2 regions of the Siminovitchia sediminis genome follow, and region 2 is predicted to be linked to the other one. Evidence: a T-box and tRNA genes for the amino acid it is inferred to sense, from the RefSeq annotation. Region 2 holds a T-box; the other holds one or more tRNA genes.
The links. The T-box of region 2 lies ahead of tyrS (tyrosine--tRNA ligase). A T-box ahead of a tRNA ligase gene usually reads a tRNA of that ligase, here a tRNA-Tyr.
Positions count from the first base shown of each region.

Region 1: it has a tRNA-Tyr gene. The T-box ahead of tyrS (tyrosine--tRNA ligase) is inferred to sense a tRNA for this amino acid. The anticodon was not compared.

Region 1 covers NZ_JBHUEO010000121.1:60,565-68,940, forward strand. The annotation lists partial or broken gene ACFSCZ_RS19445 (transposase) at 1-444, shown strand, start outside; gene ACFSCZ_RS19450 (hypothetical protein) at 629-796, opposite strand; gene ACFSCZ_RS19455 (YjcZ family sporulation protein) at 1,030-1,125, opposite strand; tRNA gene ACFSCZ_RS19460 (tRNA-Glu) at 1,353-1,427, shown strand; tRNA gene ACFSCZ_RS19465 (tRNA-Val) at 1,663-1,738, shown strand; tRNA gene ACFSCZ_RS19470 (tRNA-Thr) at 1,757-1,832, shown strand; tRNA gene ACFSCZ_RS19475 (tRNA-Tyr) at 1,855-1,939, shown strand; tRNA gene ACFSCZ_RS19480 (tRNA-Gln) at 2,007-2,081, shown strand; tRNA gene ACFSCZ_RS19485 (tRNA-Lys) at 2,083-2,155, shown strand; tRNA gene ACFSCZ_RS19490 (tRNA-Ala) at 2,178-2,250, shown strand; gene rocF (arginase) at 2,627-3,526, shown strand; gene ACFSCZ_RS19500 (Spo0E family sporulation regulatory protein-aspartic acid phosphatase) at 3,693-3,857, opposite strand; gene sigW (RNA polymerase sigma factor SigW) at 4,023-4,586, shown strand; gene ACFSCZ_RS19510 (anti-sigma factor family protein) at 4,604-5,221, shown strand; gene cdaA (diadenylate cyclase CdaA) at 5,673-6,491, shown strand; gene ACFSCZ_RS19520 (CdaR family protein) at 6,484-7,725, shown strand; gene glmM (phosphoglucosamine mutase) at 7,786-8,376, shown strand, end outside.
Region 2 covers NZ_JBHUEO010000019.1:92,317-100,692, reverse strand. The annotation lists gene ACFSCZ_RS08785 (SDR family oxidoreductase) at 1-494, opposite strand, end outside; partial or broken gene ACFSCZ_RS08780 (TetR/AcrR family transcriptional regulator) at 640-1,221, shown strand; gene ACFSCZ_RS08775 (DMT family transporter) at 1,452-2,369, shown strand; gene tyrS (tyrosine--tRNA ligase) at 2,763-4,070, opposite strand; T-box leader at 4,075-4,293, opposite strand; gene ACFSCZ_RS08765 (transglycosylase domain-containing protein) at 4,404-7,367, shown strand; partial or broken gene ACFSCZ_RS08760 (AMP-binding enzyme) at 7,787-8,119, opposite strand; partial or broken gene ACFSCZ_RS08755 (arginase family protein) at 8,084-8,376, shown strand, end outside.

The sequences.
Region 1 (8,376 bases), on a different contig from region 2:
AAGGACAACCCCTTCCATTCCGCCAACTGGGAATACGAGAGGGGAAAGCGACTCTTTCACCTGTCCGAATGGCCAGAAGGTGACGTTCCGGTACCTATCCAATCGGACCGACCGGCGTGGTTTCACCCGGACGTTTAAAGTCTAGAGTGTGAGGACTGTTCAGATTGCCCGCTTCGTTCCCAGTGTACCAAAGCCAAAGAAGGACATAACCGGCAAATCAGGTACAATGTAAAATGGGAACAGCAAAAAGAATATATCAGACAGCAGCTTTCAGAAGGGAAAACTGGGGAGATCTACGGGAAACGCAAAATCGACGTGGAGCCAGTCTTCGGATTCCTGAAGGCTAATTTGCGTTTCACCCGTTTCTACGTAAGAGGGAAAAAGAAGGTGAACAATGAATTGGGATTTGCGCTTATGGCGGTAAACTTGAGAAAGTTCACCGCTATGAGCACCTAAGGCGATCTGAAAGAGCAAAAGCCAACAAAAAAAGTTCCGGCCATCAAAAACCGATGATCGGAACCTTTTTTCTTTATGTGTGGCTAGTTATGTCCCAGCCTCGCTCTGAGGCTGAAAGCCTCTGTTCACTGGCCAGATTTGAAAGGGCAGAAAAATTATTGGAATAATGTTGCTATCTTTCTAGATTGCGACAATGTTTATTGGATACTAAAAAGCTTTTTAATAATCGGATCATGCGGCTTTCGTTGTTGTCCCCATCTTTTAATGACATAAGCATCATGGTGAGTTCAAGTTTATCTTCAAGGAGGATTGCATTAAATTTTGCAACATCCATTTTCATAATTAGAACCTCCAAAACCATGTCCAAATTATGCCGGCCAATTTTTTGTTTTACATTAAGTTAAATTTGTGTATAATAACTTCAGGATATGATTAAATAAACCGTCCGACACTCATTTGATCTACGTTAACTCATACATTGAGCCCATCATGGGAAGGGTTCAAGCCCGGCTGGAAGCTTAGAGACAGGCAGAGGGCTCCCGTCGATGCGGGAGCCCTGATTAATATAAATTTTTACCAGCCATAACCAACATATGCAGATCCAACGATGATTAAGAGGATAAACAACACAACAATCAGCGCAAATCCTGCACCATAACCCGCACTCATATATAAGGCACCTCCCTGATTTGGTAGGATTGATTAACATTTTATGAAGGAGCCAGCCTTAAGTGCAGATCAGACAAAATTTGATAGGAAAATGTGCGAATACCCAGTTGGAAAGTGCTTGAAACTTAGGGAATTACCCGTCAATCTGAAAAACCTCGAAATTTATCAAAATATGTGTTGACAAGTTGGTTGGCATTCACTATACTCTTTATTGTGCTTAAAAAAATGGCCCCTTGGTCAAGCGGTTAAGACACCGCCCTTTCACGGCGGTAACACGGGTTCGAATCCCGTAGGGGTCACCATTCTTACTTTTTAATGATGAAGCATCACAAAGCTCCGCTCACCTTAAAATTGGGAGGAGCGAGCAGAACAAGGAAGCGATGGAGAGAGGGAAGGAGCGTACATTAGTACGTGACTGACCGAGCGAATGAAGCTGACGCAGTTATGCGAAGCTCATCACAATTTTATAAAGGATGGTATGCTAAGGGCGCCTTATTACGTCCTGCGCAACGCATGCACTGGTACATCCTGTATGTCGGAGGATTAGCTCAGCTGGGAGAGCACCTGCCTTACAAGCAGGGGGTCGGCGGTTCGAACCCGTCATCCTCCACCATTTATATAAATATGGTATGCCGGCCTAGCTCAATTGGTAGAGCAACTGACTTGTAATCAGTAGGTTGGGGGTTCAAGTCCTCTGGCCGGCACCATTTTTTATTTTGCCAATTTTGAGGTGGGGTAGCGAAGTGGCTAAACGCGGCGGACTGTAAATCCGCTCCCTCCGGGTTCGGCGGTTCGAATCCGTCCCCCACCACCATTTTTTTACATAAATAGGAATGTTCATGAGAATTACGGGTAATATACTTAATGTGTTTTTAGATTGATGGGCTATAGCCAAGCGGTAAGGCAACGGACTTTGACTCCGTGATTCGCTGGTTCGAATCCAGCTAGCCCAGCCAAGAGCCATTAGCTCAGTTGGTAGAGCATCTGACTTTTAATCAGAGGGTCGCAGGTTCGAATCCTGCATGGCTCATTTTTTTATTTTATATATTGACGGGGCCTTAGCTCAGCTGGGAGAGCGCCTGCTTTGCACGCAGGAGGTCAGCGGTTCGATCCCGCTAGGCTCCATTCATTGAAAACCTTGCTTTTTTGCAAGGTTTTTTTATTGGCGCGCGCCCGGCAAGCCGTTAATTGCTGGTTGGTGGAAGTCCAACCTGAGTAAGTGCCAAGACGCTCAGTAGCTGACAGGCAACTAGTGGAGAAATCCTAAGGTTCAAGCCCTGAGATAAAGTAACTCCCTCAAAAGAGAAGGAATGGCCGCAAGGCAGCATCAACGTGACCGAAGAACCAGCATTAAAAGAGAAAGAATGGTCGCCAAGGGAAGTTCAACGAGCACGAACAAGCTGCGCCTTCTGCATATATATTCACTTTTATGTCCAGTTGAGTCATAGGCCGCTCTAAAGATAGAATAAATGCAGAGAAGAGAGAAAGAAGGAGCGAGCTTATGAGGAAGAAACTGTCGATTGTTGGCGTCCCCATGGATCTGGGGCAGTTACGAAGAGGCGTGGATATGGGACCGAGTGCCATGAGGTACGCAGATGCCGTCAAACGGTTGGAGCGCCTTGGTTATGAGGTAGAAGATTTGGGTGATATTACAATTCAAATTATAAAAGATGATAAAAATATGCAGCCCTCCCTAAGAAACTTTAAATCTATTATAAAAGCTGCTTCCCGCTTGGCAGATTGTGTGGATTCCATTATACAAAAAGACAGATTTCCCCTGGTACTTGGGGGTGACCACAGCATTGCCATTGGAACACTGGCCGGTACAGCCAAGCATTATAAGAAACTCGGTGTCATTTGGTTTGATGCCCATGGTGATTTAAACACTGATGAGACTTCTCCATCAGGAAATATTCACGGGATGCCGCTTGCGGCCAGTCTCGGTTTTGGACATCCTGACCTGACTGGGATTGGGGGATTCCAACCGAAGGTAAAGCCTGAACATGTGGTTATTATTGGGGCCCGCGACTTGGATCGCGGCGAAAAAGATTTAATTAAGGAGCATTCCATTAAAGTGTATACAATGCATGAGATTGACCGCCTGGGAATGACAAAAGTCATGGAGGAAACCATTGCTTACCTGAAAGAGAAGACCGATGGAGTTCACTTATCCCTTGATCTCGACGGCCTGGATCCGGATGATGCACCGGGAGTCGGGACGCCGGTGATAGGAGGCATCAGTTACCGTGAAAGCCACTTGGCGATGGAAATGCTGGCGGAATCTGAAATTGTCACATCTGCAGAGTTTGTGGAAGTGAATCCCATTCTTGATGAGAAAAATAAAACAGCAGAAATCGCTGTTGCTTTAATGGGATCTTTGCTTGGTGAGAAATTGCTTTAAATAAGGATTTAAATAGTTGAATTAACACTAAAAGCAGCGGTTTGCCTATGAACCGCTGCTTTTGTGGTTTAGGAGCCGTGCAGCTGACTCCTCGAATTGGGGCGGGCTTCATGATTTTCTATTATCCAACACAGTCAGTATATTAAAGGAACCAAACCTATTTTGCTTAGTTTTTATTGTCAATAAATTGATATTGATTGAGTAATTGATCCAGTTGATCGCTGAGTTTGACAACTCTTTCATCCGCAAAAGATCTTGCAAGCCCCAGTTCAACCATTTCTTTTCTTTGCTTTTCTATTTGTGCCAAAAGCTTTTCTTGTTCGCTAGTCATGATTAATCCCTCGCAAATACTGTTAATTGTTATTTGTTTATCCATTTTTTGAAAAATTAAACCACTTCGATTTTCATCAATTTCTTTGATATGATAAAAACGTGAAACCTTTTAGATAAATGTACGTATATAAGAGAACCGCGCTGGCGGGAGGGTTAAATGAGAATGGATGAGCTGGTGAAACAAAGAATTAGGCAAGTGTTAAAAGGGGATCAAGAGGCATTTGGGGAAATTGTAGAATTGTATAAAGATAAAATTTTTTCCCTGTGCTACAGAATGCTCGGCAACCGCCATGAAGCGGAGGATATTGCACAGGAAGCATTTGTCCGAGCTTACGTCAATATTGAAAGCTTCCATCTGAACCGTAAATTTTCCACTTGGCTGTATAGAATTGCCACCAATCTTTGCATCGACCGGATCAGAAAGAAGAAACCGGATTATTTTCTTGATGCGGAAATTGCAGGGACTGAAGGGTTAACCTTGTATTCACAGCTGGCAGCGTCGGAAAAAACTCCTGATGCCGAGGTGGAAACGCTGGAACTTCAGGAAACGGTACAAAAAGAAATATTGGGATTGCCTGATAAATACAGGTCAGTCATTATTCTTAGATATATGGATGACCTCTCTCTCAATGAGATCGCGGAAGTGCTTGAAATGCCTTTGGGAACGGTAAAAACCAGAATTCACCGCGGGAGGGAGGCGCTTCGTAAAAGATTGCACAAGTTGTAAGAAAGGTGAGAAGGAAATTGAAGACTTGTTCTGAAGAGATCGTTCTTTATATGCATGATTATTTGGACGGGGATCTGGCGCAAGAGCAAGAAAAGGAATTAAAGGGACACTTGCAAAAGTGCGAGGCTTGTCAGGCTTATTTTCAAGAGCTGAAAAGAACAGAAGTCTTAGTGAAAAGTGTCTCAAGATTAGAAGCTCCTGCTCACTTTACGAACCAGGTGATGGCGCGTCTTCCAAAAGAAAAGAAAACGGTTGGTTTTAAGCGCTGGTTCAGACATCATCCTATGCTTGTAGCTGTATCACTATTTTTGCTGTTGATGTCGGGTGCCTTGGTCAGCGGCTGGAAGAGTGACCAGCAATTTGCTTTTACGAAAAAACCTAACCTTGTTGTCGAAGAGAACACCGTCATTGTCCCGAAAGATGAAGTTGTCGAAGGTGACCTTATGGTTAAAAACGGGAACTTGAGAATTGAAGGGGAAGTGCACGGAGATGTTACGATCATCAATGGTGAACAATTCATGGCATCTGCAGGGAATGTGACAGGTGAAATAGAGGAAATAGATGCAATGTTTGAATGGATTTGGTATAAAATGAAAGAAGGCGGAAAAAAAGTAAGCCAATTATTTAAATCTTGAACCGGACTGCGCTTGCAGTCTTTTTTTACAAGCAGAGATCAAAGGTTTTAGAAAGACAGGAGTTCCTGCCAAACCGCAGGACGTGCGCTTGAGCCGGGCCCATCTATTAAGGAACAGCCTGTATTGAGATTTGTCCCAAGGAGATAGTATTCATGCACTATTGGTTATTGAGAAGTTTTTCCCAAAAGCTCCTGGAGCTGACCGCAGATGTTTATCATATGAAATGAATGTCAGCTGCTTGCTGTAGCTGAACATCTGCCAAAAAAATCATCCTTGATCCTAAGGATTGCACACCCTTAAAAGCGATAATGGGAATTTCCTGGCTTCGGCCGTTGACTGTGTATGTTGCACTGCCCTCCATGAGTGTTTTTATGTTATAATATGCTGGTTATGATGGCAGTTTTGATGTAATACGATATGTTAGCGCTAAATTATAGATGGAGGAACGAGTATGCCGTTTGCCGACCTTTCATTCATGGACTACGTGTCCCGCATCGTAGATATTTTTGTGGTTTGGTACGTGATCTATAAACTGCTCATGATTATTCGCGGCACAAAAGCAGTGCAGTTGTTAAAGGGTATTTTTGTAATTATCATCGCCCGATTTGTGAGCGAATACTTAAATTTACAGACGATGAGCTGGATTCTGGAAAACGCTATTACATGGGGATTCCTTGCCATTATTATTATATTTCAGCCTGAACTTAGGCGCGCGCTCGAACAATTGGGAAGGGGAAGTATTTTTACTCGAGGCGGCGTTCATGAAGAAGAAGAATTAAAGCAGAGAGTGACGGCCATTACAGAGGCTGTCAGCTATATGGCCAAGAGAAGAATTGGGGCCTTAATTTCCGTAGAACGTGAAACCGGAATGGGTGATTACATAGAGACTGGCATACCGCTTCAATCCAAATTGACTTCACAGCTTCTAATTAATATTTTTATTCCCAATACTCCACTGCATGACGGGGCGGTTGTCATTCAGAAAAGTCAAATTGCCGCTGCCGGCTGCTATCTTCCGCTTTCCGAAAGCCCGTTTATATCAAAGGAGCTGGGAACAAGACATCGGGCCGCCGTCGGGATCAGTGAAGTGACGGATGCTCTGACTATTGTTGTTTCGGAAGAAACAGGAAGTGTCTCGGTCACACAGCACGGTGAACTGTTCAGGGACTTGTCGCCTGAAGAATTCCAGGAAGTCCTGGAAAAAGAGTTGGATGCAAACAAAGCTTCCTCGGTACTTTGGAAAAGAAAGGGGAAGAAGCAAAATGGATAAATTCATGGATAATCCCTGGTTTGTCAGAATTGTATCGATGGCACTGGCCCTTCTCTTGTTTCTGTCCGTACAGGATATGGGGAACAGCAATCAAGGTTCAACGCCAAACGATATGGAGAATAATGAAGTGGAGACCATGACAAATGTCCCGGTGGAAAAATATTATGATACTGAAAATCTGATTGTAACCGGCGTCCCTGATACAATCGAGGTGACCATTGAGGGGCAAAGAAGGTTTGTGGAAGCCGCAAAGCGCCAGCGGGATTTTACGGTATATGTGGACCTGTCGGATTTAAGCATCGGAAACCATCGTGTTCCTATATTATATAAAGATTTTTCTGAAAAGTTGAAAGTGAAGGTAGATCCGGCCTATGTGGAAGTTTCTATTCAGGAAAAAGTGACAGAGGAATTTACGGTAGAAGCTGAATTTAACAATAATATTTTGGCTGAAGGATTTGAAGCGGAGCAACCGGTTGTAGAACCCAATAAGGTCCAAATTACCGGAGGCAAAGAAACGCTTGAAAAAATCTCCTACGTTAAAGCATCCATTGATGCCAAGGGGCTGATCACTCAAACAATAAAAAGAGATACAAAAGTGACTGTCCTTGACCGAGATTTGAACAAGCTAGATGTCTTTGTGGAACCTGAGTACGTATCGGTGACTGTTCCGGTAAATAATCCGAGAAAAACGGTGCCTATCAAATTGAAGCAAGTCGGGTCACCTCCGGATGATCTGGTCATTAAGCGGATGGAAACCGATATTGAAGAAGTAATGATCTTTGGCTGGACAGATGTTTTGCAGTCTATTGATGAAGTCGAAGTCGAAGTAGATATCAGTGAAGTAACGGAAAGCACTGAGTTGGATGTTCCGATAAAAAACCCGGAAGGCATTAACAATATTACTCCGGGAACAGTAAAAGTAAAAATAGTCACAGACAAAGCGAAGGATACTGATGAGACAAATGTCAGCGGCGTGCCCATTGAGAGCAGGGGGCTGGCGGAAGGGCTGGATGTCGAGTTTTTATCTCCTGCAGACGGGGCGGTATCGATCAAGCTTGAGGGCAGGAAAGAGAAGCTGGAGGAATCTCTTGATGCTTTTGAAGTCTACATGAATATGGAGGGACTTCAGGCTGGAGAGCATGAAGTAGATCTGGCAGTAAAAGGACCTGATGATGTGAAATGGGAAATATCAGTAGACAAGGCCAAAGTCCGGCTAACAGATAAATCAGCTTAAATAGCATATGGAATGTTGCCGTAATGACTATTTACATTGGTGAAGGAGCGATACATTCAAATGGGTAAATATTTTGGAACAGATGGAGTAAGGGGAGTAGCCAACGCGGAGCTGACTCCGGAGCTGGCGTTCAAATTAGGCCGTTTTGGGGGCTATGTATTGACGGAAAACGCAGAGCAGCCCAAAGTGATCATCGGCCGGGACACTCGGATTTCCGGACATATGCTTGAAGGAGCGCTAGTGGCAGGCCTCCTTTCCATCGGTGCAGAGGTCATGCGCCTTGGTGTGATTTCCACTCCAGGCGTGGCCTATTTGACGAAGGCTCTTGGTGCGCATGCAGGGATTATGATCTCGGCATCGCACAATCCGGTTCCTGACAATGGAATTAAATTCTTTGGCCCGGACGGCTTTAAGCTGTCAGACGAAGAAGAAGAAAAGATTGAAGAGCTGCTTGATATGGACGAAGATCAGCTTCCCCGTCCAACTGGTGCTGACCTTGGCAGGGTTGATGATTATTTTGAAGGCGGGCAGAAATATATACAATTCCTTAAACAGACAGTGGATGATGATTTTACTGACATCCATGTGGCACTGGACTGTGCAAACGGCGCAACGTCTGCTTTGGCTACCCATTTGTTCGCTGATCTTGAC
Region 2 (8,376 bases):
GCACGGACGGCAAACTTGGTTGCGCTGTAAACCGTACTCATTTTTGTAACTTCTAACCCGGAAACTGAAGCGATGTTAATGATATGGCCGCTTGAACGTTCTATCATCGAGGGCAGTACAGCATTTATGCCGTATAAAACACCTTTGATATTTACATCAATCATTTGCTCCCACTCATCAACTTTTCCTGACTGAACCGTCCCCGTCAACATTTGGCCGGCGTTATTCACAAGAATGTCAACGGACCCGAATGCCTCATCCGCTTGCTTTATAACGTTTTCTGCATCTGCCCTTTTGGATATGTCTGCTTGAACGGCCAGTGCCTTTCCGCTTCCGTTCCGGTTGATTTCCTGCTCCGCTTCTCTCAGCTTATCCACCCTGCGTGCAGCCAGAACAACATTGGCTCCTTCAGAGGCCAATACTTTGGAAATCGCAGCTCCGATTCCACTGCTTGCACCTGTAACCACCGCTGTTTTATTTGCTAATTTTCCCATGACGACTCCTCCTCTTCCATCAATTATTGACAGTGTACCACTCGGGTTCAACAAAATAAACATTTTATCCTAATTGAGAAGGGTCAAGCAATTTTCTATTAAGTAAACGTTCATTGAATAATAAAGTAATATAGGGAATTTAAAAATACCTTGTACAACTGAAGAAAATAATCGTATTCGCCAAGCAGCCAAAGTTAAAATCCGTACTGCTGCCATGGAGTTATTTACAAAACAGGGGTATTACGCTACTTCGATCAGCCATATAGCGAAATGAGCGAGCATTTCCAAAGGGCTGCTCTATTAAAGGCAAAGAAGAACTGCTGTCCGCATTGGTTGAAGCCGGAATCGGTGAAGTGGCTGAAGTGATGACAAAAGGCAGTCTCCCAGGAAACTCCAAGAGAGCAGCTTAAATATATTATCCATCATGCGATTGATCATATTTGCAAAAATCCTGAAACCCACCGGTTTTATCTTCACTTGCAAACTCAGCCTGAAGCAGATCTAGAGTTGATTAAATACAATCAACTTATTATAGAAGAAAACAAACGACAGTTCGAGCTGCAATGTAAAATATTTGAAAGTATGGGGGGGAAATCTCCAAGGAAGCGATCGTTATATTATTATCTGTACTGCAAGGTACGATGTTAATGATATCCACTTACCCACAGAAATTTCCGGGGGAAGAATAAAGAAGCAAATCATAAAAGAGTTTTGTCGTGAGCTTTAACAAGTGAACGTATTCCTTGCTGCTTTGGCATCTCATTGGGGGAATGCCCTATTTCAGCATAACCGATTATGAAATTCATGCTATTTTCATCTTTTCAAAGGCTTGATTACTCCTCATAAAGGGGTGATTGACTTACCAAGTTTTTTAATGGATGATGATGCTATGTTCATAGAACCCCTGACAACAGGCTTTCCATGAACAACTATTATTCTTGCAAAGGCGGGGAACACATGACAAGGCTTCATACTGCAGGAGACCGTTCATTTGCCACCGGCATAGCCCTAGTGCTGACAGGAGCCTCATTATGGGGGATATCCGGAACGGTTGGCCAGTTTCTATTTCAATATTATCATTTTACTGCGGAATGGCTTGTTGTCGCCCGTCTGCTGTTATCCGGTATTTTATTATTATTCATTGCCTACAAAAAAGAAGGTACCCGCATTTGGACTGTATGGAAAGAGAAAAAAGACGCTCTCAGCCTGATAGGGTTCAGTATCTTTGGGATGTTGGCAGTCCAATATACCTATTTTGCAGCGATTGTTCACAGCAATGCGGCTACCGCTACTGTTCTCCAGTATTTGGGACCGGTTATTATTACCCTCTATGTGGCTGCACGCGGAAAACGGCTGCCTACTTCGAGAGAAGCCATAGCCGTTTTACTGGCGGTCATCGGCACTTTTCTGCTTGTTACGCAAGGTAATTTTAGCCAGCTTAGTATATCGGGCTGGGCCTTGTTTTGGGGACTGGGCTCAGCAGCCGCTATGGCCTTTTATACTATCCAGCCGTACAATCTATTAAAAAAGTGGGGATCTTTAATGATTGTCGGATGGAGTATGGTTGCAGGAGGAATCGGTTTCAGCTTTATCCATCCCCCTTGGCGTCTGGCCGGCAATTGGTCTCCAGCTTCAGGTCTCGCTGTTTTCTTTATTATTATTTTAGGAACACTCGTTGCCTTTTACTGTTATTTGGAGAGCCTGAAATATTTAAGCCCCGCGGAAACCAGCCTGTTTGCTTCCGTCGAACCATTATCGGCTGCTTTTACATCCGTCCTCTGGCTCAAGGTCCCATTCAGCTTTGCAGCATGGGGAGGCACATTTTGTATCATAGCCACCATCGTTCTTTTATCCCGCGGCAAATCGAGGAAGTAAATGTTGTTTTCAGAGCCACTCGCCTTTTCATAACAGACTGCTTTCACATATGATGTCTTAAGGGGGGAGTTGGGTGGATGAAGATACAGCGAGCCGGATGTCTGTTCCCGGGCTACCGGTGGTGCGGACCGGGATGCAGCGGGCCTGGGGCTCCTTTAAATGATGTAGATGCCTGCTGCATGAGACACGATTTATGCCTTCGAAGAGGGGTGCATCCTTGCATTTGTGACGAACGATTCCTGCGATGCCTGATGCGCAAACGCAATCCAAACACTCAAAAAGGGCGTATCGCAATCCTCATGTATATGTTCATGAAGATCAAAACATCGGCATTATGCCCACATTACAGACCATAGCAAAGCCGGCTTCGAATGAACGAAACCGGCTTTTTTTCTATTCATACCGTATCATAAAATACTTCTTCTTCCCGCGGCGGATGATTGTGAATAACCCGCCTAATTTATCAGTATCACTCAATTCATATTGAATATCTCTGACCCGCTCTCCATTGATCAAAACAGCTCCATTTTGAATGTCCTCCCTTGCCTGGCGGCGGGACGGTGAGATTTTGGCTTCGACGAGGATATTGACAAGTCCTGTGTCCCCACCTTTGTGTATATATGAAGGAACGTCTTTAAAGCCCTGCTCAACTTCTTCAACTGAGAGTTCTTTTATATTGCCGCTGAAAAGAGCTTCAGTTATGCGAATCGCCTGCTCGAGAGCTTCTTCCCCGTGAATTAAGCGGGTCATTTCTTCAGCCAGTGCTTTTTGAGCTTTTCTCAAGTGAGGTTCTTCCTGCAATGATTTTTCAAGTTCTTCAATTTCCTCTCTAGAAAGGAAGGTGAAATATTTTAGATATTTGACGGTATCTGCATCTGCTGTATTAATCCAGAACTGGTAAAATTCATACGGTGTTGTCTTTTCCGGATCCAGCCAAACGGCTCCGCCTTCTGTTTTACCAAATTTAGTTCCATCTGCTTTTGTAACAAGCGGTATAGTCAGGCCGTATGCTTTCGCATCTTCACCAGCCATCTTACGGATGAATTCCAGGCCGGTTGTAATGTTCCCCCACTGGTCACTTCCTCCGATTTGCATTTTACACCCGAAATTTTTATACAAATGAAGGAAATCAATTGCCTGCAAAAGAGTATACGTAAATTCAGTAAAAGAAATTCCGGTTTCCAAACGAGTGGCGACAGTTTCCTTTGCCAGCATATAATTGACCCCGATGTTCTTACCATAATCACGCAAGAAGGTGATGAGATCCATTTTCCCCTGCCAGTCAAAGTTGTTAGTCATGATAGCTGCATTGTCACCTTCAAAGTCAAATATTCTTTGAAGCTGTGCTCTAATCCCTTGCACGTTCTGGTCTACCTGTTCAAGTGTCAGAAGTTTTCTTTCCTCTTTTTTTCCGCTTGGATCCCCTATCAATCCGGTTGCGCCTCCAACAAGGACGATGGGACGATGGCCATATTGCTGAAAACGCCGCAACGTTAGAAATGGCAGCAAATGACCGATATGCATGCTGTCAGCAGTCGGATCGACACCGCAGTATAATGATATTTTCTCTTGATCAAGCAATTCTTTAATACCCTCTTCATCTGTTTGCTGGTAAATGACTCCCCGCCATTTCAGCTCTTCCAGTAATGATTCCAAATGATTTCCCTGCTTTCTTTTTAAAATAAAAACGCCCCTTCGCATCAAACGAAGGGACGATGAATATCGCGTTACCACCCAACTTGGGAAAAAAATTCCCCACTCTAAGAAAATAACGGTTCAGTACCGTTTGCCGCTACCCTTTTAATTTCACGGCAAAAGCTCCCGAATGTAATTCGCCGCATGCTGTTTGTACCGGTTTGCACTAACCACCGGCTCTCTTCTAAACAGGGACAGCCTGACTACTTTATCCGTTCATTGCTTTATATCCTATTGTATGAAAAATATTGTAGCCATTTTCACCAATATTGTCAAATTCCTCCGAAAAAACCAACACCCTTGTGCTATAATAGGAATGATTTTGGGAGGTATTGGATCATGCATCAGTTTTTTCATACATTGCGAAAACGGACCAAAGCCCTTGCTGATAAACTGGAGGCTGGAGATATCAGGAAAAAGGCAAGGATCACCTATGGAGTCTTTTGGAATATTATTCTTATCACAACCATATTGCTGTTTTTGGGAGGAGTTTTTGCCGGAGGCGTTGGAGCGGGTTACTTTGCTTCCCTGGTTAAAGATGAAAAAGTTCGCCCTGCCGACAGCATGAAGAAAGACATTTACCAATATGAAGAGTCCTCTAAATTGTATTTCGCGGACAATATTTATCTTGGCAAACTGCAATCCGATATTGACAGGGAAGAAGTGGACATTCATCAGGTTTCCGACTATTTGAAAAAAGCCGTCATCGCCACAGAAGATGAGTATTTTTATGAACATGATGGTGTGGTTCCAAAAGCTTTGATGAGAGCTGTGTATCAGGAATTAAGCAATTCTGCTGTCCAGACAGGCGGAAGTACATTGACACAGCAGCTCATTAAGAACCAGATCTTAACAAATGAAGTATCATTTGACCGAAAAGCAAAAGAAATTTTACTGGCACTTCGTTTGGAAAAGTTTCTGGATAAAGATGAGATACTGGAGGCCTATTTAAATGTCACGACATTTGGCCGCAACTCATCCGGTCAAAATATTGGTGGGGTTCAGGCTGCTGCAAGAGGAATATTTGGTGTAGATGCCAATGATTTAAACTTGCCTCAAGCTGCTTTTATTGCAGGATTGCCTCAAAGCCCATTTATGTATACACCATTCGCCCAGGGAGGCGGATTGAAAGAGGAAAAACAGCTGGAACCCGGTCTGAACCGGATGAAGACAGTCCTCTATCGTATGTATCGGGAAAATTATATTACAAAAGAAGAATATGATAAGGCCCTGGCATATGACATCGTCGGCGATTTCATTGAGCCGCAGCCAAGACCGTTTGAAAAATACCCTTGGCTTATGACAGAGATTGAAGAACGCGGAATTAAAATCTTGACTGAAATTCTTGCAGAAAAGGATGGTTACAATAAAGAAGACCTTGAAAAGGATAACGGCAAGCTGAAAGGTAAATATCAAACACTTGCGGAAAGGGATATTCGCCAAAATGGCTATCACATTCACACAACTATTAATAAGGAGATATACGACAAATTCCAAAAAATTAAAGATGAGTACAACAATTACGGTTATACAAAAGTAAGCAAAGTAAAAAATGAAGAAACAGGCAAAATGGAAGAGGTTATTGAGCCGGTTCAAATAGGTGCTATCCTGATCGAGAATAAAACCGGTAAGATTTTAAGTTTTGTCGGCGGACGTGATCATAGTGTAGAAGCGACAAATCACGCAACCAATGCAAAGCGGCAAAATGGATCAACCATGAAACCATTGCTCGTGTATGCTCCTGCGATAGAAATGGGATTGAGTGCACCGGGAGCGGTAGTGGCAGACATCCCGATCTCTGTTGGAGGGAAGGTATTTAAAAACTATTCTACCGGACGGTATTATGGCCTTGTATCCTCCCGAAAAGCATTGGCCTATTCGTATAATGCGTCAACGATTTATACGTATTTAAAAACAATTGATAAAGAACCATATAAATATGTGGAAAAAATGGGTATCACCACTTTAACAGACACTGATCGCACTACCTATGCCGCTGCGCTCGGAGGTATTGAACAAGGGGTCACTGTCGAGGAGAATACAAATGCATTTACCACTTTTGCAAATGGCGGCAAATTTATCGATGCGTATATGATCGAAAAAATTACAGATGCCGATGGAAATGTTGTTTATGAACGTAAGTCCAAACCCGTAGATGTTTTCAGTCCGCAAACGGCTTATCTCATGACTGACATGATGAGGGATGTCTTCAAATATGGGACTGCAGCTGCGGTACCCGGAATGTTAAAGTTTTCTGCTGATTGGGCCGGAAAAACGGGGACGACGACAGGACCAAATGATGCATGGCTCGTTGGATCAAATCCGAATGTCACATTTGGAACATGGATCGGCTATGGCCAGCCCGCTCCCCTGTCCAGCGACGGCAGTGAAAGCAGACGGAATTACGGCATTTGGGCAAGCCTGATCAATGGAGCATATGATGCTGTACCTGATCTCATAGCTCCAAGCGAAAGATTTAAGATGCCGGGAGGAATTGTGAGCCGCTCCTATTGTGCAATATCCGGATTGCTCCCATCGGAAGCTTGTTCGAGCCTTGGTTTAGTGGAGTCAGATATATTTAACGCCAAGTTTGTACCTACAAAAGTGGACGATAGTCTGGGTAATGGGCGTTATGTGACGATCAACGGCAAAAATTATATGGCCCTTCCCGAAACACCTGAGGAATTTACGAAACCCGGAGGAACTCTCAGTCCTGAATTTGTAAAGCGCATATCACTCGGGATGTCCATTGATCCTTCCCTTTTGATTCCGCCAAATGATTCACGATGGAAAAATCTCCTGGCTGCAGGCGCTGTTCTCAAAGATGACGGGAAGGCACCGGCTGCTGTGAAAGCAGCGATTTCAGGGAATACCATCTCATGGAGTCCTTCCTCCAGCAAAGATGTGGTCGGATATCGGATATACTCCGAATCAGGGAATAAAGTGGCCTCCGTATTAGCAGACGGTACCTTAACGCATAAAGTTGGAGACGGAATCTATTACGTTGTAGCAGTAGATATTGCAGGAAGAGAATCTTCCCCTTCCAACGACCTGGGTGCACAACTAAAAGAGAACGGAGAAGAGGAAGCTGAAAAGACTGCAACTGCGGTAGAAAAGAAGAAGCAAGCTGAAAAAGATAAAGCAGAAGCTGAGAAAAAGAAGCTTGAAGAACAAAAGCAGCTAGAAGAACAAAAGAAAAAAGAAGAGGAACAAAAACAGAAGCAACAAGAAGAACAAAAGAAAGAGGAAGAAACAAAGGAACAACCGGATCAGCCAGAAGAAAAAGAGGATGGGGAGGAATGAACGCCCCCTCCTCTTTTTTGTTCTTACGTTCATCAAGCGTCTGAAACCCCCCCTTGGGTGCTGTCCTCCCAAATGTTTGGAAAGCTAACTGCGCACCATTAGTACTTTTTAATGCAGTTTGAAACAAATATATACGTAAAAAGCTGTGACAGCCCAGTAACTGGCCATCACAGCTTTATTAAGTGATGGCAGACCATTTAGCCCAGCTGCTTTCTAGTCTTCCATGGTTGACAAATCTCCGACAGGCAGACGGTGCGGAAAAAGTTGTGTAAATAAGTTTCAAATCAATCCTCCTTGGCGTAATTAGGATAAACAATTTTGCTAAGGATGATTTTTCGTCATGAAATCACCTAAGGAACTAATTAAAGAACTTGTAAGGGAGAAAAAATTCACAAGTACCAATCAAATCATGGACGCAATTAAAGAAATGTTTTCCGATGTCGTTCCCATGCCTTTAAGACGCGTCGAATGATTTTTCCGCTTCTTGTCTTAGGCAGTTTATCCTTAAATTCTATTTCTCGTGGCGCCGCATGGGCAGCAAGCCCTTTTTTAACAAATCGGCGAATCTCCTTTTTTAACAAATCGGCGAATCTCCTTTTTAAATTCATCTGTCGTTTATACCCTTCATTTAAAGCTACGAAGGCCTTAATGATTTCACTTCTGACAGGATCGGGATTTCCAATGACACCTGCTTCTGCGATGCCCGGATGTTCAAGGAGCTTACTTTCAACCTCAATGACTCGGTCTGCACTTTCTCCGTCCATGAAACCGGACGTTACCTGTTTCCAGGTACGGGGCAAAGCAATGAATGGGGCCACGGAAAAGGCTATGGGTACACTTTTAACATTCCTTTGGATGCTTTTACAGAAGATGAATCCTTTATTCAAGCCTATACAGAGGAATTTTATGATATTGCTGAATATTTTAAACGAGACGTTATTTAAACTCAAAATGGGGCAGATGCCCATTATTATGATCCGCTTACTCACCTTTCAGTTACCATGAACAC